Regions from separate parts of the Brachybacterium sp. sponge genome, predicted to be linked through region 2. Evidence: riboswitches for the same ligand, from Rfam matches in the RefSeq annotation. Region 2 holds a riboswitch; the other holds the start of a gene.
The links. Region 2 has a riboswitch for FMN ahead of pnuC (nicotinamide riboside transporter PnuC). Riboswitches for the same ligand answer to the same signal wherever they lie in the genome.
Positions count from the first base shown of each region.

Region 1: linked by a shared signal. The riboswitch ahead of ribD (bifunctional diaminohydroxyphosphoribosylaminopyrimidine deaminase/5-amino-6-(5-phosphoribosylamino)uracil reductase RibD) and the one ahead of pnuC (nicotinamide riboside transporter PnuC) in region 2 are both predicted to bind FMN.

Region 1 is NZ_LRMP01000001.1:645,385-656,402, reverse strand. Features, by position in the region: gene dnaA (chromosomal replication initiator protein DnaA) at 1-665, shown strand, start outside; gene dnaN (DNA polymerase III subunit beta) at 1,153-2,277, shown strand; gene recF (DNA replication/repair protein RecF) at 2,297-3,556, shown strand; gene A4A78_RS02900 (DciA family protein) at 3,820-4,368, shown strand; FMN riboswitch at 4,446-4,575, shown strand; gene ribD (bifunctional diaminohydroxyphosphoribosylaminopyrimidine deaminase/5-amino-6-(5-phosphoribosylamino)uracil reductase RibD) at 4,690-5,802, shown strand; gene A4A78_RS02890 (riboflavin synthase) at 5,820-6,458, shown strand; gene ribB (3,4-dihydroxy-2-butanone-4-phosphate synthase) at 6,455-7,798, shown strand; gene ribH (6,7-dimethyl-8-ribityllumazine synthase) at 7,795-8,277, shown strand; gene gyrB (DNA topoisomerase (ATP-hydrolyzing) subunit B) at 8,701-10,860, shown strand; gene gyrA (DNA gyrase subunit A) at 10,948-11,018, shown strand, end outside.
Region 2 is NZ_LRMP01000004.1:233,121-244,138, forward strand. Features, by position in the region: gene A4A78_RS15610 (primosomal protein N') at 1-1,175, shown strand, start outside; gene A4A78_RS15615 (DASS family sodium-coupled anion symporter) at 1,240-2,892, shown strand; gene A4A78_RS15620 (MFS transporter) at 2,972-4,213, opposite strand; gene fmt (methionyl-tRNA formyltransferase) at 4,298-5,263, shown strand; gene A4A78_RS15630 (RsmB/NOP family class I SAM-dependent RNA methyltransferase) at 5,260-7,035, shown strand; gene rpe (ribulose-phosphate 3-epimerase) at 7,032-7,718, shown strand; FMN riboswitch at 7,745-7,863, shown strand; gene pnuC (nicotinamide riboside transporter PnuC) at 7,954-8,661, shown strand; gene A4A78_RS15645 (phosphoribosyl-ATP diphosphatase) at 8,735-8,998, shown strand; gene hisG (ATP phosphoribosyltransferase) at 9,075-9,932, shown strand; gene A4A78_RS15655 (PH domain-containing protein) at 9,940-10,422, shown strand; gene A4A78_RS15660 (DUF3866 family protein) at 10,663-11,018, opposite strand, start outside.

The DNA of each region.
Region 1 (11,018 bases), on a different contig from region 2:
CGCTCTACAACTCGGACAAGCAGATCGTGATCACCTCGGACCTGCCGCCGAAGGAGCTCGGCGGCTTCGAGGACCGGATGCGCTCCCGCTTCGAGATGGGCCTGATGACGGACGTGCAGCCGCCGGACCTCGAGACCCGCATCGCGATCCTGCGCAAGAAGGTCGCCCAGGAGAACACCGGCGAGGTGCCGCACGACGTGCTGGAGTACATCGCCAGCCACATCGCCACGAACATCCGCGAGCTCGAGGGCGCGCTGATCCGCGTGCAGGCGCTGCACTCCCTCTCCCGCCAGCCGATGGACGTCACCCTCGCCGAGTCCGTGCTGAAGGATCTGCTCTCCCACGACGACGGCGCGCAGATCACGGCCTCGACGATCATCGCCCAGACCGCGACCTACTTCGGGCTGTCGGTGGAGGAGATCGTGGGCACCGGTCGCAGCCGGCGCCTGGTCTCCGCGCGGCAGATCGGCATGTACCTGTGCCGGGAGCTGACGGACATGCCGCTGATCCGCATCGGCGAGGAGTTCGGCGGCCGCGACCACACCACCGTCATGCACGCGAACAAGAAGATCAGCGAGCTGATGAAGGAGCGTCGGGCGATCTTCAACCAGGTCACGGAGCTCACGGCGAGGATCAAGAGCTCGAGCTCCTCTGCCCGGCAGTGACGCGGGAATGACACGGCAGTGACGCAGCCGACCGCGTGAGCGCGCCGGAGAATGTCATCCCAGGTCAGCCCGACGTTCTCCCCAATTGTGGATAACTCTGTGGACAGTGTGGAACGACGAGCATCTGCGCAGGAGCCGATGTGCACGGAGGAATGACAAGAATCTGACGGCGGCGGCGATCCGTGCACAGGTCGTGCACGAGCTTCCCGTGATTGTCGACGAGTCGTCCACGTCGACAGTGTCGGCTGTGACCTGCTGAGATGTCGGTTATCCACGAGATCCACAGTCGTGATGATGAGGTCTGTAGTTTCTTGCTCGTCGTGGATGTGGAGGGCGGGGGTCGGCAGCAGCGGCCGAGGAGCACGGAGGAGCAGGGGCGGAAGTCAAGGATCTGCGGCGGTGTGTCGTCGGAGGGCTCCGGGAACCGATACGCTGTCCACCGTTCGATCACGATCCGGCTTTCGACCACTGCGAAGGAGTGGCAACGGTGAAGTTCCACCTCGACCGCGGCGTCCTCGGCGACGCCGTCTCCTGGGCCACCCGCACCCTCCCTGTCCGTCCGGCGATGCCGATCCTGCAGGGCGTGCGCATCGTCGCCGATGCGGGCGGCGAGCTGCAGCTCTCGACCTTCGACTACGAGGTCAGCGCCCAGATCCGTCTCGAGGCGGAGATCGAGCAGCCGGGCGAGGTGCTGGTCCAGGGGCGCATGCTCTCGGACATCGTCCGGGCCCTGCCGAACAAGGACGTCACCGTCGCGCTCGAGGGCACGAAGCTCCAGGTCCGCTGCGGCAGCGCCCGCTTCGCGCTCGCGACCCTCCCGGTCGAGGAGTACCCGCAGCTGCCCACGATGCCCCCGGTCGCCGGCACCGTCGCGGCCGACGTGTTCTCCGAGGCGATCTCGCAGGTCACCGTCGCGGCCTCGAAGGACGACACCCTCCCGCTGCTGACCGGCGTGAAGGTCGAGATCAGCGGCGAGACCATGACCCTGATGGCCACCGACCGCTACCGCCTGGCGCTGCGCGAGCTGACCTGGAACCCCTCGTCGCCCGGCACCGAGCTCACCGCCCTGGTCCGCGGCCGCACCCTCCACGAGGTCGCCCGCTCGCTCGCGACCGGCGGCGGCGTCGAGATCGCGCTGTCCGACGAGGACTCCGCGAACCTGATCGGCTTCGAGGCCGGCGGCCGCCGCACGACCTCCACCCTCGTCGACGGCGACTACCCGCCGGTGCGACGCCTGTTCCCCGAGACCACCGCGATCACCGCCGTCGTCTCCACCGGCGCGCTGATCGACGCGGTCAAGCGCGTCTCCCTGGTCGCCGAGCGGAACACCCCCGTGCGCCTGTCCTTCTCCGAGGGCCAGGTCGCGCTCGAGGCCGGCGCCGGCGACGACGCTCAGGCCAGCGAGGTGCTCGAGGCGCAGCTCGAGGGCGAGGATCTCGTCGTCGGCTTCAACTCGGGCTTCCTGCTCGACGGCCTCGGCGCGCTCGGCAGCGAGTTCGCCCGCCTGACCTTCACCGACTCGATCAAGCCCTCGGTGATGACCGGGCAGGACTCGCTCGAGGGCGAGCCCGACAACTCCTACCGGTACCTCATCATGCCGATGCGGATCTGAGGGAGGGAGAGCTCCCTCCGTGCACCTGACCGCCCTCGAACTCACCGACTTCCGCTCCTACCGGCAGCTGAGCCTGCCCGTCCGTCCCGGCATCACCGTCATGGTGGGCCCGAACGGGCAGGGCAAGACCAACATCGTCGAGGCTCTGTGGTACCTCGCGACGCTCTCGAGCCACCGCGTCCCCCACGACGCGGCGCTCGTGCACCGCGGCGAGTCCACCGCGATCGTCCGCGCGAGCTTCGAACGCGCCGGCCGGCCCCTGCAGATCGACCTCGAGATCACCCCCGGCAAGGCGAACCGCGCCCGGCTCCAGGGGCAGAACGTCTCCCGGCTGCGCGACCTGCTCGGCGAGGTGCGGGCGGTGCTCTTCGCCCCGGAGGACCTGGGACTGGTCAAGGCCGATCCGGAGGGCAGGCGCCGCTTCCTCGACGAGCTCCTGTTCGAGATCGCGCCCCGCTTCGCGTCGATCAAGGCCGACTACGACCGGGTCCTCAAGCAGCGCGGCAACCTGCTCAAGCAGATGCGCTCGATGCGGCGGGGCGGCTCGGGGCGCAGCGTCGGCGGGCTGGACCCGGCCGAGTCCGCGGCCTCCACGCTCGAGGTCTGGGACCAGCAGCTCGCCCGTCACGGCGCCGAGTTGCTGCGTGCCCGGCTCCACCTCGTGAACCGTCTGCGCCCGCACCTGGGGTACTCCTACCTGCGGGTCTCGACCGACGAGGGGGCCGAGCAGGCGCTCGACCTGCCCCCTGACCAGCGCGGCGAGGTGGTCTCCCCGGCGGACGTCCGCTACCGCTCCGACGTGCTCGACGAGCTCGGCGCCGCGCCCGGCGAGCTGCCCGGCACCCGCGAGATCCACGACGCCCTGCTCGCCCTGGTCGCGGCGCGCCACGACGAGGAGATCGACCGCGGCACCAACCTCACCGGCCCGCACCGCGACGACCTCGAGATCCGCCTGCACGACTTCCCCGCGAAGGGCTACGCGAGCCACGGCGAGTCCTGGTCCCTCGCGCTCGCCCTGCGCCTGGCCAGCTACGACCTGCTGCGTCTCGAGGAGGGCGACCTCGGCGACGGCGAGCCGATCCTGATCCTCGACGACGTCTTCAGCGAGCTGGACGTGCACCGCCGCGAGCGGCTCGGCCGGATCGTCACCGACGCTTCGCAGGTGCTGATCACGACCGCGAACGACACCGACATCCCCGCCTCCCTCGACGGCGAGATCCACGTGGTCGACGTGACGCTCGGCGAGGCGGTCCCGCGCAGCGGGGGCGGGCTGCGATGAGCGGCGGTGCTCCGCGCCCGAGGATCGCGAACCCGTATGGGCTCGGCACCTGGAGCGGGGCAGCGGCGGGGTCCGAGGAGCAGGCGGCCTCGCCGACGGCTCCGGCCGCCGCGCCCGCGCGGGGCGGTGCCCGCAGCGGCAACGGTGCCGAGCGGGCCCGCGGCGGAGCGCGGCCGGGCGCCGAGGAGGCTGGTGGGCCCGTCGGGTCCCGCTCCGGGGCACGGACGCCCGTCGGCCCTGGGGATCCCGACCGCGAGGAGCAGGTGCTCTACGATCCGCCGGACCTGCCGGCGCCGGCGGATCCCTTCGAGCTCGCCCGCCGCACCGTCAACCGCTCCCGTGCTGCCGCCCGTGACCGCGGCCTCTTCCCGATCTCCGCGAAGACGCAGGCCAGGGACGTGCGCGACCGATCCGGCCGGGCGCCGGGCTACTCCGGCTCGCGTCCGGATCCGCGGGACCCGCAGGGCATCGAGCTGGTGCTGAAGAAGGTGCTGGGGAACCTCGGCTGGAACGCCGGGATGAGCACCGGACGGGTGCTGGACGAATGGGATCAGATCGTCGGCGAGAGGCTCGCGACGCACTGCCGCCCGGTCTCCTTCGAGGACGGGGTGCTCGTGGTCAGCGCCTCCTCCTCGGCGTGGGCGGCGCAGCTGCGGATGCTCACCCCGCAGCTGATCACCACCATCGAGGAGCACGTCGGCTCCCACGTCGTCTCGGAGCTGAAGGTCACCGGGCCCGCCGCCGCGGAGCGCAGCTGGAAGAAGGGCCGACGGACGGTGACCTGGCGCGGTCCCCGGGATACCTACGGGTAGAGCGCCCGGCGGCGTTCATCCGCCGTCATCCTCCCGGCCGACCCTGCTACGGTGTGCTCTCGACGAGCTGATGATGCTCGCGTGCACTGGGGTCGGTGAAATTCCGAGCCGGCGGTGACAGTCCGCGACCCGAGGGCCCATGGCCCGAGGCTGACCAGGTGGAACTCCTGGACCGACGGTGAGAGTCCGGATGGGAAGCGCACGCGGTCGACGTCGCCTGGCGTACCTGCCGACCCTCCGGGCCCGGCCGGCGCCCCCGGTGACGTCGTCCCCTCTCTTCCCCTCCCTCCGGGACCGCGAGCTGCGGACGGAGGAGAGGCCATGGACCCCGGCACCACGCAGGACGCCCCCCGGAGCGACCGCGCAGGGATCACCCCCGCGGAGACCGTCGCGCTGCGCCGCGCGCTCGAGATCGCCGCGGACCCCGCCGTGCCGCTCGGCCCGAACCCCCGCGTCGGCTGCGTGCTCCTGGCCGCCGACGGGACCGTCCTCGCCGAGGGCCGTCACCGCGGGGCCGGCACCGCCCACGCCGAGGCCGACGCCCTCGCCCGTGCCCGGGAGTTGCCCGGAGCCGCGGCCCTGCGCGGCGCGACGGCGGTGGTCACCCTTGAGCCCTGCGACCACACCGGCCGCACCGGCCCCTGCACCCAGGCGCTCCTCGAGGCCGGGATCGCCCGCGTCGTCGTCGCGAGGCGCGACCCGAACCCGCAGGCCGCGGGCGGCATCGACCGCCTGCGCGCCGCCGGGGTCGAGGTCGTGGACGAGGTCCCCGCCGAGCTCGCCGCGGCCGCCGCGGCCCTGAACCGCGGTTGGGAGCACGGCCTCGGCGCGTCCCGGCCGCTGGTCACCGCGAAGATCGCGCTCACCCTCGACGGGCGCGCCGCCGCGGCCGACGGCACCAGCCGGTGGATCACCGGCGCCGCCGCCCGCGAGGAGGTCCACCGGCTGCGCACCACCTGCGACGCCGTCCTCGTCGGCACCGGCACCGCCCGCAGCGACCGCCCCACGCTCACGGCCCGTCGCCCGGACGGGACCCTCCACCCCCGCCAGCCGCTGCGCGTCGTGGTGGGAACCTCCGACGTCCCGGACCTGCCCGCGATCGACGGCGCCGGGGAGGCGATGCACCTGCCCACCCGCGACCCGTCGGCCGCGCTCGCGACGCTCTTCGACCGCGGGATCCGGCACGTGCTGCTCGAGGGAGGACCCACCCTCGCCGCCGCCTTCCTCCGCGCCGGGCTGGTCGACGAGCTGATCGTGCACGTGGCCCCCACCCTGCTCGGCGCCGGCCGCCCCGGCGTCGCCGAGCTCGGGATCACCACCCTCGCCCAGCGGCTCGACCTCGAGCTCACGGACGTCGCCTCGCTGCCCACGCCGGGCGGCGCGAGGGACCTCCGCCTCACCCTCCGTCCCCGCACCACCCCCACCCCGGCCTGACCAGGAAGGACACCACCATGTTCACCGGAATCATCGAGGAGCTCGGCACCGTCGAGGCGCTCGACCTCGGCGCCGACCCCGCCGCCCTGCGGATCCGCTCCCCGCGCGTGCTCGAGGGCATCGCGCTCGGCGACTCGATCGCCGTCAACGGCTGCTGCCTCACCGTCACCGCCGTCGTCGGCGAGACGTGGAGCGCCGACGTCATCGCCACCACCCTCGCCGCGACCACGCTCGGCACGCTCCGCCCCGGCGACCGCGTGAACCTCGAGCGCTGCGTGCGGGCCGACGGCCGCCTGGACGGGCACATCGTGCAGGGCCACGTGGACGGCGTCGGCGAGATCCTCTCCCGCGACGAGCAGGACGGCACCACCCTGCTGCGCCTGCGCCTGCCGGGCGGCCTCGTCCGCTACGTGGTGCCCAAGGGCTCCCTCGCCGTGGACGGGGTCAGCCTCACCGTCGCCGCGATCGACGGCGACGAGGTCACCATCGGCCTGATCCCCGAGACCCTCGAGCGCACCACGCTGGGCACCCGCGCCGTCGGCGAGGGCGTGGACCTCGAGGTCGACGTGCTCGCGAAGTACGTCGAGAAGCTCACCGCCGGTCTGTTGCCCGCGCGCGCCCCGGAGGCCGTGACCGGGACGGAGCAGGGACGATGACCGGCCTGCGCCTGGATCCCGTGCCCGCCGCGATCGCGGAGATCGCCGCCGGCCGGCCCGTCGTGGTGGTGGACGACGAGGACCGCGAGAACGAGGGCGACCTGATCCTCGCCGCCGCGACCGCCACCCCCGAGCAGGTCGCCTTCGCGGTCCGGCACTCGAGCGGGCTGCTGTGCGCACCGATGAGCGCCGAGCGGGCCGACGCCCTCGATCTGCCGCTGATGGTCGCCGCCAACGCGGACCCCTTCCGCACGGCGTACACGATCACGGTCGATGCGGCGGAGGGGGTCACCACCGGCATCTCCGCCGCGGACCGGGCCCGCACGCTCACCGTCCTCGCCGATCCCGGGTCCGTCCCGAGCGACCTGATCCGGCCCGGGCACGTGCTGCCGCTGCGGGCGAGGGCCGGCGGGGTGCTCGAGCGGCGCGGCCACACCGAGGCCGCCGTGGACCTCACACGGATGGCAGGTCTGCCCGCGATCGGGATGATCGTCGAGCTCGTCCACGACGACGGCACCATGCAGCGCGGGCCTGCGCTGCGCGCCTTCGCCGACGAGCACGGCCTGGCGATGATCTCCATCGAGGACCTCGCCGCGCACCGGCGGGAGATCGGGGAGGCGGTGGCGCCGCTCGCGTCGGCAGTGCCGTCCGCCGCACCGGCCGACCCGTCGTCGGCCGCGTCGGCCGGGCCGGTCCCCGCCCTGCTCGAGTTCACCGAGGCTGTGCCGCTGCCCTCGGCCCACGGCGCCTTCCGCGCCCTCGCGGTGCGGGAGGGCACGGCGGAGCACCTGGTGCTGGTGGCCGGGGACGTCACCGGGGAAGAGCCAGTGCTCACACGGGTCCACTCCGAGTGCGTGACCGGCGACGTGATCGGCTCGCTGCGCTGCGACTGCGGCCCCCAACTGCAGGAGTCTCTCGCCCGGATCTCCGCCGCCGGGCGCGGCGTGCTGGTGCTGCTGCGCGGGCACGAGGGCCGCGGCATCGGCCTGGTCCAGAAGCTGCGGGCCTACGCCCTGCAGGACGCGGGCCGCGACACCGTCGAGGCGAACCTCGACCTCGGACTGCCCGTGGACGAGCGCAGCTTCGCCGCGGTCCCACGGATCCTCGAGCACCTCGGCGTCACCGCGATCGACCTGCTCACCCACAACCCCGAGAAGGCCGACGCCCTGCGCGCCGGCGGCACGCGCGTGCACCGGGTCCTCGACCTCGAGGCCCACCCCACCTCCGAGAACCTCGCGTATCTCACCACCAAGCGGGACCGGCTGGGCCACCACCTGACCGGGCTTCCCGCGCTCGACCTCGCCACCACCCCAATCACGACCCCCGGAGGAACCTCATGAGCGGCCACGGCGCCCCCACCCCGCAGATCACCGCCCGTCCCGATGCCCGCGTCGCGATCGTCGCCGCGTCCTGGCACGAGGAGGTGATGGACGGTCTGGTCGCCGGCGCCCTGCGCGCCTGCGCCGAGGCCGGCATCGACGCACCCACTTTGGTGCGCGTGCCCGGCTCCTTCGAGCTGCCCGTGGTCGCGGACCGCCTCGCCCGCAGCCACGAGGCCGTGATCGCCCTCGGCGTCGTCATCCGCGGCGGCACTCCGCACTTCGACTACGTCTGCTCCGCGGCGACCGACGGGCTGAATCGGGTGTCCCTCGACCACGGCGTCCCCGTCGGCTTCGGGCTCCTGACCTGCGACACCGATGAGCAGGCTCGGGATCGGGCCGGCCTGCCCGGCTCCGTGGAGGACAAGGGGCACGAGGCGGCCGCGGCGGCGCTCGCCACCGCGGAGGTGCTCGCGGGGCTCCCGGACGCCGCCCGCTGAGCCCCGACGCGGGTACGCCCGAGAGCGGACATCCCAGGCGCGTCTGTGCCGCCTCCGGACCCCCTCGGGCGTACCCGCCCCCATCCGAGGCTCCCGGAGCGCGTTGAAGAGGCCGTCACGGAGCGTCTGGGACGCATCCAGCGTCGCGTCGTCCACAGGAACGGGGCGTCGAATAGGCCCAGCACCCGTTCTCCGATAGAATGACGGTGGTTCGGCCGACGTCGACCGGGGTCGAAGCAGCCCGGTCACCTCGATGCCGTCGGCCCGATCGCCGAGGCCTGCGGGTGCCGCTCGCGCGCGTGCGCGAGGAGCTCCTGCGGATCCCGCACGCGTCGGGCCGCAGGGACACCGCCGCACGGTGTCGCCGGACCACCCTCGGTCCGTCCGACCGAGGGACGACCGGACTGCGAGGAGCCACATCAGGTGAGCGACAGCGACCGCCCCATGCCCGACCAGGACCTGCCCGAGGGCACCTCGGACCCGTCACCGGGAGCGGACGGCGCAGCACCGGCCCCCGAGGCGGCGACGGCCCCCGCGGCCCCGGCGCCGACCACCGCGGGCGAGAAGGCGGCCCGTGCGCCCGAGCACTACGAGGCCTCGGACATCACCGTCCTCGAGGGCCTCGAGGCAGTCCGCAAGCGTCCCGGCATGTACATCGGCTCCACCGGTGAGCGCGGCCTGCACCACATGGTCCAGGAGATCGTCGACAACTCCGTGGACGAGGCGATGGCCGGCCACGGCGACACCATCGAGGTCACCCTCCTCGCCGACGGCGGAGTGCGCGTCGTCGACCACGCCCGCGGCATCCCCGTGGACATGCACCCCACCGAGAACAAGCCCGCCGTCGAGCTGGTGCTCACCGTGCTGCACGCCGGCGGCAAGTTCGGCGGCGGCGGCTACGCCGTCTCCGGCGGCCTGCACGGCGTCGGCTCCTCCGTGGTCAACGCGCTCTCCATCCGCATGGAGGTCGAGATCCGCCGCCAGGGCCACGTCTGGCGCCAGGCCTACGCCCGCGGCGTCCCCGTCGCCCCGCTCGAGAAGGGCGAGGAGACCGACGAGACCGGCACCACCATCACCTTCTGGGCCGACGGCGAGATCTTCGACTCGACCGTGTACGACTTCGAGACGCTGCGCAAGCGGTTCCAGCAGATGGCCTTCCTCAACAAGGGACTGCGCATCACGCTGACCGACGAGCGCGCCGACGAGGCCCCGGAGGACGAGGAGGTCGACGTCGAGCTCGAGGCCGAGAAGGCCGAGCAGGGCGAGTCCTCCGGCGGCCCCCGCACGGTCTCCTACCTCTACGAGCGCGGTCTGCAGGACTTCGTCGAGTTCATCAACTCGGCCAAGCGCGCCGAGGTGATCCACCCCGACATCATCTCCTTCGAGTCCGAGGACACGGACGCGAAGATCTCCGTCGAGGTCGCGATGCAGTGGACCGGCGCCTATACCGACTCCGTCCACACCTACGCCAACACGATCAACACCCATGAGGGCGGCACCCACGAGGAGGGCTTCCGCTCCTCGCTCACCTCGATCGTGAACCGCTACGGCCGCGCCCAGGGCCTGCTCAAGGAGAAGGACGCCAACCTCACCGGCGAGGACATCCGCGAGGGCCTCACCGCGGTGATCTCCGTGAAGCTCGGCGAGCCGCAGTTCGAGGGCCAGACCAAGACCAAGCTCGGCAACACCATCGCCCGCACCTTCATGGTCAAGGTGATGACCGACCAGCTCACCGACTGGTTCGAGTCCCACCCGAACGAGGCCAAGGCGATCGTGCTGAAGGGCCAGGCCGCGGCGATGGCCCGCGAGGCGGCCCGCAAGGCCCGCGACGCGACCCGTCGGAAGTCCCCGCTGGAGACCGGCGGCATGCCCGGCAAGCTGCGCGACTGCTCCTCGCGCAACCCCGCCGAGTCCGAGATCTTCATCGTCGAGGGCGACTCCGCCGGCGGCTCCGCCGTGCAGGGCCGCGACCCGCGCACCCAGGCGATCCTGCCCATCCGCGGCAAGATCCTGAACGTGGAGAAGGCGCGGCTGGACCGGGCGCTGGACAACCAGGAGGTCCGCTCGCTGATCACCGCCTTCGGCACCGGCATCGGCGAGGACTTCGACGCGACCAAGCTGCGGTACCACAAGATCATCCTGATGGCCGACGCGGACGTCGACGGCCAGCACATCTGCACCCTTCTGCTGACGCTGCTGTTCCGCTACATGCGCCCGCTGATCGAGCTGGGCCACGTGTTCATCGCGATGCCGCCGCTGTACCGCCTGAAGTGGTCCAACGCCCCTCACGAGTACGTCTTCAGCGACGAGGAGCGCGACGAGCGCCTCGCCGCCGGGCAGTCCGCCGGGCGCCGCATCCCCAAGGACAACGGCATCCAGCGCTACAAGGGCCTCGGCGAGATGGACTGGAAGGAGCTGCAGTCCACCACCATGGACCCCGCCACCCGCACCCTCAAGCAGGTCACGGTCGACGAGGCCGCCGACGCCGACACCATCTTCTCCGTCCTGATGGGCGACGACGTCGAGTCCCGGCGCCGCTTCATCCAGGAGAACGCCAAGGACGTCCGCTTCCTCGACATCTGAGCGGGCCCCGGGGCGGCGCCGATCCCTCTCGCGCGCCCCCGGGGACCCCCACGACCCACCGGCCCCACCCGAAAGGCCCTCCCCGCCATGAGCGACACCCCGAACGACCCCACCGGCCCCGAGGACGACCAGCCGTCGGCCGAGACCCCGACCCCCGC
Region 2 (11,018 bases):
CCGACGACCTGCTCGAGGAGCCCCGCGCTCCCTACCCGCACACCCGCACCGTGCTCCAGTGCCGCTCCGCCGAGGAGCGCTGCGCCCTGCTCTTCCTCTCGGCGAGCGAGTCGGTGACCATGCGCGCCCTCTCCGACGCCGGCTATCTCGCCCGCCTCGATCCCGTGCCCGCCCCCGTCACCGCGGTCCGACCCCGCATTGTCGCCATGGACCAGTACCTCCGCGACCGCGAGGGCCCCTCCGGCCGCTCCCGCCTCCCGCAGGAGGCGATGCGCGTGCTGCGGAGGGGCCTGGCGACCGGGCCCGTGCTCGTCCAGGTGCCGCGCACCGGCTACGCCCCCGCGATCGCCTGCACCTTCTGCGGCACCCGCGCCCGCTGCCCCGAATGCGCGGCGCCCCTGTCGCAGCGCGGCCGGAACGGGCCCCTGCACTGCACCGTCTGCGGCCGACGGGAGGACGGCTACCGCTGCCCCGAGTGCGACCGCACCCACGTGCGCGCCATGGTCATCGGCTCCACACGCACCGCCGAGGAGCTCCACCGCGCCTTCCCCGACGCGCCGCTGAAGGTCGCCGGCGGCGCCCACGGCCCGCTCGAGGACGACGCCGTGCCCGAGCACGGGATCGTCGTGGCGACCCCCGGCGCCGAGCCCGTCCCGCCCGGCCGGTACAGCGCCTGCCTCCTGCTGGACGCCGACGCGATGCTCGGCCGCGCCGCCTTCGACGCCGATGTCGAGGCCGTCCGCCGCTGGCGCGGCGCCATCTCCCTGGTCCGCACCGCGGAGGAGGGCGGCGAGGTGCTCGTCGTCGGCACCTCGACCCTCCCCGCCATCCGCGACCTCGTCGCCCACCGCTCCGCGCTGTTCCTGGACCGGGTGCTGGAGGACCGGCGCGAGCTGGACCTGCCCCCGTTCCGGCGTGTCGCCGAGGTGGTGGGGGAGCGCGAAGCCTGCCGCGGCTTCCTCGGGACGACCGAGCTGCCGGACGGGACCGAGGTGCTCGGCCCCGTGGACCTCGAGGGCCCCGACCAGGCCGGACGCGCCCGTGCGGTGCTGCGGATCGAGCCGCGCCGCTCCCGCGAGCTCGCCGCCGCGCTGCGCTCCGGCGTCGCGGCCCGCAGCGCCCGCAAGGACCGCGGCTCCCTGCGCGTCCGCCTCGATCCGCCCGACGTGTTCTGACCGATCCGCTAGTGTTCTGGGCCAACGCCTGCCGCCGCGACGAAGCGCTGAAGGGACCCCCACCATGGCCTCGAACGCCTCCCCGACGTCCGACCACCCCGTTGCAGACCCCGCCGACCGTCCGCCGACGGACGAACGCCCCGACGTCTCCGAGGGCGAGCGCGCCCCGGCCGAGACCCACCGGACGCTGCTGGTGCGCCGGCTCGGCCTCGCCGTCGGCCTGGTCGCCGCGCTCCTGATCTACTTCGTCATGCCCGCGGACGTCGCCCATGCCGCGAAGCTGACCGCCGCGACCGCGGTGCTGATGGCCGTGTGGTGGATGACCGAGGCGCTGCCGATCCCGGCGACCGCGCTGGTCCCGCTGGTGGTCTTCCCGGTGCTGAACCCCGAGGTGGGCTTCGACGACGTCGGCGCCTCCTACGGCAACAACATCATCTTCCTGTTCATGGGCGGGTTCATGCTCGCCCTGGCCATGCAGCGCTGGAACCTCCACAAGCGCATCGCGCTGGCGATCGTCGGCGCGATCGGCACCAGCCCCTCCCTGCTGATCCTCGGCTTCATGATCGCCACCGGATTCGTCTCCATGTGGGTCTCGAACACCGCCACCGCCGTGATGATGCTGCCGATCGGCGTCTCGGTGCTGGTGCTCGTGAACCGGCTGCGGCTCGAGGACGCCGCCCGCAAGGGCGAGGAGCCGGGGGAGGGCGTCGACCCCGAGCTCGAGGCCGAGGGCTCGGCCGGCACCGCGAGCTCAGCGGTCCGCTCGAAGTTCGGCACCGCCCTGATGCTCGGCATCGCCTACGCCGCCTCGATCGGCTCCCTCGCCACCATCATCGGCACCCCGCCCAACGCCCTGCTCGCCGCCCACATGAGCCAGGAGTTCGGGGTGACGATCGGCTTCGGCCGCTGGATGGTCGTCGGCGCCCCGATCGCCGTGGTGTTCCTGCTGATCGCCTGGCTGCTGCTGACCAAGGTCGTCTTCAGGCCCGAGATCTCCGAGATCCCCGGCGGTGCGGAGCTGATCCGCCAGGAGCGTCGCGGGCTCGGGAGGATCTCCTCCGGCGAGGTGCGAGTGCTGTCCGTGTTCGTGCTCGCGGCGCTGAGCTGGGTGTTCATCCCGTTGATCTGGCAGATCGCGGGCGCCGGCGACCCGCCGATCGGCGATGCGGGCATCGCCATGGTCGTCGCGCTGCTGCTGTTCGTGCTGCCGGCCGGCGCCGCCCGCGGGGTGCGCCTGCTGGACTGGGACGCGGCGGTGAAGCTGCCCTGGGGCGTGCTGCTGCTGTTCGGCGGCGGTCTGGCGCTCAGCGCCCAGTTCAGCTCCTCGGGCCTGACCGAGTGGATCGGCGAGGTCACCGCCGGGATCGGCGGCCTGCCCGTGGTGCTGATCGTCGCGATCGTCGCCGCGGGGATCCTCTTCCTCACCGAGCTCACCTCGAACACCGCCACCGCCGCGACCTTCCTCCCGGTCGCGACCGCGGTCGCCGTCGGCATCGGGGTGGACCCGATGCTGCTGGCGATCCCGGTGGCGCTGGCCGCGACCTGCGCGTTCATGCTGCCGGTGGCGACGCCGCCGAACGCCATCGCCTACGGCTCCGGCTACGTGCGGATCCCGCAGATGGCCTCGGCCGGGCTGTGGCTGAACCTGATCGGCATCGTGCTGATCTCCGCCACCACCATGACCCTCGCCGTGTGGGTGTTCTCGCTCGTGTACTGAGGCGGGGCGGGCGCGCCCGGGGCCGTGACGTCGACGCCCCGACCCCGGACCGCGGGGCCACGGCGTCGCGTGCGGGTGCTCAGGAGCTCCCGGCAGACGCGGCGGGCCGGTCCTCGTCGCGCAGCAGCGCCGCGGAGACGAGGCCCGCGAGCACCACCGCCGCGCTCACCGCGGCGACCACCCCGCCCCACCCGGCCCTGGCGAGCACGAAGCCGAGCGCCCAGCCGAGCACGCTCGAGCCCGCGTAGTAGGCGAGGTTGTACAGCCCCGTCGCCTGGGACCGGGCACCGGGCACGCGCGTGCCCGCCCAGCCGCTCGCGACCGAGTGCGCGCCGAAGAAGCCCGCCGTCATCAGCACCAGGCCCAGGATCAGCACCGGCAGGGGAGCGGCGAGAGTCAGCAGCAGGCCCAGCAGCATCACCGCCATCGCGCCCAGCATCACGGGCAGGCGCCCGTGCCGGGACGCGAGCCGGCCCGCGAGCGGGGAGGAGGCGGTGCCGCCCAGGTACGCGAGGAACAGCAGCCCGATCAGCGAGGCGGGCAGCAGGTAGGGCGGGCCGCTGAGGTGGAAGGCGAGATAGTTGTAGACCGCCACGAACCCGCCCATCAGCAGGAACGCGCAGGCCAGCAGCGCCGCCAGGCCCGGGTCCCGCAGCGGGGCGAGCAGCCGGCCCGCCCGTCCGCCCGGGACGGCCCCGCCCGATGTCCGCCGTCGCGGCACGAAGCGCCGCTCCCGCGGGGCGAGGGCCACGAACCCGACCGCCGCGAGCACCGCCAGCATCACCACCGCGGTCATCCCCGCCCGCCAGCCGAGCACATCGGCGACCGGGGTGGCGAGCACCCGGCCCGAGAGCCCGCCCAGCGTCGTCCCCGCCACGAACCAGCCCGCCGCGACCGCGCGCGAACGCGCATCGACCTCCTCGGAGAGATACGCCATGGCCAGGGCCGGCACCCCGCCGAGCGCCATCCCCTCCAGCAGGCGCAGCACGAGCAGCAGCGGGAAGCTCGGCGACCAGGCCGCCGCCAGGGCAAGCACCGTCGCCGCGATCACGGCGAGGATCATGGCGGGACGCCGGCCGAGGCGATCGCCGACGAAGGACCACGGCATCACCGCCAGCGCCAGCCCGGCGGTCGCGGCGGAGACCGTCAGCGCCGCCTGCTCCGGCCCGATGCCGAGATCGGCGGAGATCAGCTGCAGGATCCCCTGCGGGGAGTACAGCTGGGCGAAGCAGGCGATGCCCGCGCAGACCAGCGCCAGCTGCATCCGTCGGTAGGCGGGCGAGCCGAGCGCATGGCCCGGGATCGGGTCGCCCACGCTCATCCCTCGCACCGTGCCCGCGTCATGTCCTCCACTGTAGGCACGGCCCGGCAGGAGCCGCCGGTGGGACCGTAGACTCGGGTCATCATGCGTCTGATCTTCGCCGGCACCCCCGAGGCCGCCCTCCCCTCCCTGCGCACCCTGCTCGACTCCCGCCACGAGGTGGTCGGTGTGCTCACCCGCGCCGACGCCCCCTCCGGCCGCGGACGGAAGCTCACCCCGTCCCCGGTGAAGTCCCTGGCCCTCGAGGCCGGGGTGCCGGTGCTCACCCCCGCCACGCTGCGGGACGAGGAGGTGCAGCAGCAGCTGCGCGATCTCGCCCCGGACGCCGCGCCCGTGGTCGCCTACGGCAACCTCGTGCCGCCCGCGGCGCTCGAGATCCCCCGCCACGGCTGGGTGAACCTCCACTTCTCCCTCCTGCCCGAGCTGCGGGGCGCCGCTCCCGCCCAGCGGGCCGTGCTCGCCGGCCGCCGCGAGACCGGCATGAGCGTGTTCCGCCTCGAGAAGGGCCTGGACACCGGCGACGTGATCGCCGCCGCCCCCACCGCCATCGGCGAGTTCGAGACCTCCGGCGAGCTGCTCGAGCGGATGGCCGACGACGGCGCCGCGCTGCTGCTGAAGGCCCTCGACGCGCTCGAGGACGGCACCGCGACCCTCACCCCGCAGGACCACGCGGCCGCGACCCACGCCGCGAAGCTCACCACCGCCGAGGCCCGGATCGACTGGACCCGCCCGGCGGACGAGGTCTCCGCGCACATCCGCGGCATGAGCCCCCAGCCCGGCGCGTGGACGCTCCTGGACGGCGCCCGCACCAAGATCCTCGGCCTCGAGGCCGTCGAGGAGGCCTCGCGCGCGAGCGCCCCGTCGGCCCCCGGCGCGCTCGCGGCCACCAAGCGACAGGTGCTCGTGGGCACCGGCACCGACCCGCTCGCCATCGCGGCCCTCGCCCCGGCGGGGAAGCGCCCGATGCGCGCGGCGGACTGGGCACGCGGGGCGGGGCTCGGCCCCGACGCCCGCTTCGAGGACGACCAGCAGGACGGAGCACGCGCATGAGCGAGGACCGACGCGGCGGGCGCCGCCACGACGACAGCCGGCGAGGCCGGGACGACCGCGGAGGCCGCGACGACCGCCGAGGCCGCGACGACCGCGGCCGACGCGACGACCGCGGAGGCCGCGACGGCGGCGACCGCTGGGACGACCGGCGCGGCGACCGACGGGACGACCGCGGCGGTCGACGGGACGACCGCGGCGACCGGCGCGATGACCGGGGCGGTCGGCGGGACGACCGTCGGGACCGGCCCCGCGACGCGCAGGGCCGCGAACGCTCCGGCTCCCGCGGCCAGGGCGGTCCGCGCCGCGGCTGGTCCTCCTCCCGCCCCTCCGAGCGCTCCCGCGCCTCCACCCCCTCCCGCCAGGTCGCCCTCGAGGGGCTGCGCCTGGTGCGCGAGGAGGACTCCTACGCGAACCTCGTCCTGCCCCGCCTGCTGCGCAGCCACCGCGTCTCCGGCCGCGACGCCGCCTTCACCACCGAGCTGTTCTACGGCTCGCTGCGTGCCCAGGGCCGGCTCGACGCGATCATCGCCGCCTGCGTGGACCGACCGCTGGCGAAGGTCGAGCCCGCGCTGCTGGACGTGCTCCGCCTCGGCGCCTACCAGCTGCTGGACATGACCGTCGCCCCGCACGCCGCGACGTCCGAGACCGTGGCTCTGGCCCGCGCTGAGGTCGGCGCGGGAGGTGCGAGCTTCGCCAACGCCGTGCTGCGCCGGGTGGGGGAGAAGGACCTCGCCACCTGGATCGCGGAGGTCGCCCCGGACCGCGAGAAGGACCCCACCGGGCATCTCGCCGTCGTCCACTCCCACCCCCGCTGGGTGGTGCGGGCCCTGTCCGACGCCCTCGCCGGGAACGGCCGCTCCCGCGACGAGATCGACCAGCTGCTCGAGGCGCAGAACCAGGCCCCCGCGGTCTCGCTCGTGATGCGCCCGGGGCTGACCGACCTCGACGAGCTGATCGACCACGGCGCGAGCCAGGGCCGGCTCTCCGTCTTCGCCGCCGCCTGGCCCTCCGGCGACCCCGGCGGCATGGACCTGGTCAAGCAGGGCCGCGTCGCCGTCCAGGACGAGGGCTCCCAGCTCGCGGCCCTCTCCCTCGCGCTCGGCGCCGACGACCTCGTCCTCACCGACGACGCCCACTGGCTCGACCTCTGCTCCGGCCCCGGCGGGAAGACCGCCCTGCTCGGCGGGCTCACCATCGACCACGACGCCGACCTCCTCGCCGTCGAGCTGCAGGAGCACCGCACCGAGCTGGTGGACCGCGCGGTGGCGAGCCTGCGCGAGGCCGGCTGCGAGATCACCACCCTCACCGCCGACGGCACCACCATCGGCGCCGAGCGGCCGGGGGAGTTCTCCCGCGTCCTCGCCGACGTCCCCTGCTCCGGGCTCGGTGCGCTGCGCCGCCGGCCCGAGGCCCGCTGGCGCCGCACCCCCGCGGACGTCGGCCAGCTCGGCGCGATCCAGCGCGACCTGCTGGCCTCCGCGCTGGACGCGACCGCGCCCGGCGGCGTCGTCGCCTATGTCACCTGCTCGCCGCACCTGGCCGAGACCCGCCTGATCGTCGCCGACGTCCTCAAGCGCCGCGACGACGTCGAGCGCCTCGACGCCCGCCCCGCCGTCCGGGCCGGCCTGCTGCCCTCCGTGCGGGACGAGGTCGAGCTGGGCGAGGGCCCCGACGTGCAGCTGTGGCCCCACGTCCACGGCACCGACGCCATGTTCATCTGCCTGCTGCGCAGGCTCCCCGCCCCCACCGAGGAAGGAACCCCGAGCTCGTGAGCATCTCGTACTCCACCGACTCCAGCTTCATCCACCCCAGCATCCTCAACGCCGACTTCATGTCCATCGGCGCCGAGCTCGACAAGATCTCCAGCGCCGACAGCGTCCACGTCGACGTCATGGACAACCATTTCGTGCCGAACCTGACCTTCGGGCCGAACATGGTCGAGCAGATCGTCGAGCGCAGCCCCATCCCGATCGACGCGCACCTGATGATCGAGGACGCCGACAACCAGGCCCCCGTCTTCGCGGAGGCAGGCGCCTCCTCGGTGACCTTCCACCTCGAGGCCGCCCGCGCGCCCGTCAAGCTCGCCCGCGACCTTCGCCGCAAGAACGCGCAGGTCGGCGTCGCCCTGCGCCCCGCCACCCCGGTCGAGCCGCTGATCGACATCATCGGCGAGTTCGACATGCTGCTGATCATGACGGTCGAGCCCGGCTTCGGCGGGCAGAGCTTCCTCGAGACGATGCTCCCGAAGATCCGTCGGGCCCGCCGCGCGATCTCCGAGGCGAACCTCGAGGTCTCGATCCAGGTCGACGGCGGCGTCAGCCGCGAGACGATCGAGCGCTGCGCCGAGGCGGGCGCGAACGTCTTCGTCGCGGGCTCCGCGATCTACAAGGCGCAGGACGCCGCCGAGGAGATCTCCGCCCTGCGCGAACTGGCGGGCGCCCACACCGCGCACTGACCTATCCTTGCTCCGTCACATCCTGTGACGTGCTCCGGGGTCGGTGAAAGTCCGAGCCGGCGGTGACAGTCCGCGACCCGCATCCTGCGGTGGAGCCGGTGGAATTCCGGCACCGACAGTACAGCCTGGATGAGAGGCGCACGTCCCGCAGGTCCCGGGACGGCGCACGCCTCCCCGAGCCCCGCAGGCAACCCTTTTCCCCCGGAGCCACTGCATCCGAGGTGAAAGGACCGACATGGATATCCTGCAGTGGCTCTTCGACGCCAAGATCGAATTCGGCGGAGGCCAGTTCCTCCTGCTCCGCGAGGTGCTCGGCAACGTCTTCGGACTGCTCAGCGCGCTCGGCGGCATGCGCCGCAAGGTCTGGGCCTGGCCCATCGGCATCCTGGGCAACGCCCTGCTGCTGACCGTCTTCCTCGGCAGCGTCTTCGGCAACCCGAACTCCGTCGACCTGCTCGGCCAGGCCGGCCGACAGATCATGTTCATCGCCACCAGCGTCTACGGCTGGGTGCGCTGGCGCCAGGCGAAGCACGAGGACGGCACCGCCGTCGAGCCCGTCTGGGCCTCCTGGGGCACCCGCGCCCTGCTGCTCGTCGTGCTCGTCGGCGGCACCGCGGCGCTCACCCCGCTGTTCCGGGCGCTGGGCTCCTACGAGCCGGTCTGGGCCGACGCCTGGATCTTCATGGGCAGCCTGCTGGCGACCTTCGGCATGGCCAAGGGCTGGGTCGAGTTCTGGCTGATCTGGGTCGCGGTCGACCTCGTCGGCGTGCCGCTGCTGTGGAGCGCCGGCTACTACGCGAGCGCGTTCATGTATCTCTTCTACGGCGCGTTCACCCTCACCGGCTTCTTCGTCTGGTGGCAGGTGCGCCGCCGCCGCGACGAGGAGGCCGACCGGGTCACGGTCGAGACCGCGCACCTGGACCCGACGGTCCGCCGCGGCTGAGCCGCGGGCGGGCCGCGTGCCCGGCAGGCGGTCCGCACCGCGGAGCACCTGCCGGGACGCGTACCCTGGTCCCGTGAAGGATTTCGAGGCACTGTTCGCCGAGCTGACCCAGAAGGCACGCACCCGACCCGAGGGATCGGGCACCGTCGCGGAGCTCGATGCCGGCGTCCATCAGATCGGCAAGAAGATCGTCGAGGAGGCCGCCGAGGTGTGGATGGCCTGCGAGCACGAGTCCACCGTCGACGCCGCCATGGAGATGAGCCAGCTGCTTTACCACCTCCAGGTCATGATGATCGCCAAGGACATCTCCCTCGAGGACGTCTACCGACATCTCTGAGCCGGCCCCGCGCCGCTCGCCCCCCGACTTCCCGTCCCACCCGTCTCGAGGCCGCCGCATCGGCCGAGGAGGATCCGTGCTCCGCATCGCCGTGCCCAACAAGGGCGCCCTGTCCGACCCCGCCGCCGACCTGCTCCAGGAGGCCGGCTACCGCCGCCGCGGCAACTCCAAGGAGCTGGTCGTGGTCGACGAGGACAACGGGGTGGAGCTCTTCCATCTGCGTCCCCGGGACATCGCGGTGTACGTCGGCTCCGGCACGGTCGACGTCGGCATCACCGGCCAGGACATGCTGCTGGACTCCCGCACCCCGGCCCAGGAGATCCTCTCGCTGGGCTTCGCCCGCTCCACCTTCCGCTTCGCCGCGCCCGCCGGGACGCACAGCACCGTCGAGGAGCTGCAGGGCTCCCGCATCGCCACCAGCTACGAGAACCTCGTGGAGGACTACCTCGCCGAGCGGGGGATCAGCGCCGAGGTGGTCCACCTCGACGGCGCGGTCGAGTCCTCGATCCGCCTCGGCGTCGCCGACGTGATCGCGGACGTCGTCGAGACCGGCACCACACTGCGCGAGGCAGGTCTGGAGCCCTTCGGCGAGGCGATCATGACCAGCGAGGCCGTGCTGTTCTCCCGCCCCGGCATGGAGCTGGACGACGAGGCGCAGCACGCGCTCGAGGTGCTCGAGCGGCGCATCCGCGGCGTGCTCGTCGCCCGTGAGTACGTGATGCTCGACTACGACATCCCCTCGGCGCTGCTGGAGCGGGCGGTCGAGATCACCCCCGGCCTGCAGTCCCCGACCGTCTCTCCGCTGCACGGCGGGGAGTGGTCGGCCGTGCGTGCCATGGTCGACAGCCGCTCCGCGCACCGCATGATGGACGACCTCTACGAGGCCGGCGCCCGCGCCATCCTGGTCACGGCGATCCAGGCCTGCCGCATCTGAGATCCCGATGAGCAGTGCCGCAGGGACCCCGGGCCGCGACGACGCACGCGCCGTCGAGGTGTTCCGTCCGCGGGCGGTGCGCTGGGCCGCCTACATCACCGCCGTCATCGTGATGGCCGGGATGATCGGCGGCGCGGTCATGATCACGAGCTTCCAGCTCGGCGGACGGCTCGGCCTGCTCATGATCGGCCTGCTCATCGCGCTGTTCTGCCATCTCGAGGCCTCGGTGCGCGTGGTCGCCCGTCCCGACGGGCTCGAGGTCCGCAACCTCATGCGCACCCGTACCTTCGAATGGCCCGAGGTGCTCGGGATCAGCTTCCCGATGGGCGATCCCTGGGCACATCTCGACCTCGCGGACGGGCGCACCCATCCGCTGCACGCGATCCAGCGCTACGACGGGGAGCGGGCGATCTCCGCCGCGCACCGCCTTCTGCACCTGGTCCAGGAGCGCGGCGAGGCCCACGGCGAGGGCGACGCCCAGCGCGGCTGACGCGGATCGCACGGCCGACATGGATCGGTCGGCCGGAAGGGCAGTTGTTCGACCTCAGGTACCGCATTCCTGGTATCTCACGTCGAAGAACCTCGCTGGACGGCCCCGCCGGCCGCGGCGCAGGGCAGCACGGCAAGTTGTTCGACGTCGGGTACCACTTTCCTGGTACCTCACGTCGATCAACTCCGTCGGTCGCCTGTCCCCGGCAACTCCGTCGGGCCCATGCCGGCGCCGAGGCGTCTAGCGCTTGGTGCCGCCCTTGGACTCCTTCGGGCCCTTGGACTCGCCCTTCGCGCCGCCCGAGCCGCCGCCGGCGCCCCGGACCTGCTCGGCCGCGCAGCGCCCGGCGAGAGCCGCGTACTGGAAGGAGGCGTAGTCCTCGGCGACGGTCCGTCCCATCGTGGTCATCCGCACGGGCATCTCCTCGAGCGCATCGCGCAACCCCTTGGCGTCGACCTCGGTGAGGTGGTGCAGCACGCCGCGCTTCTTCGCCGGCTTCAGGATCGTGCTCTTGACCTGTTTCCGCACTGACTCATGAAAAGAGTTGTATCGGGAGTCGGTGCGGGGGAGCACCGGCAGGTGCACCGGTGCGAGCA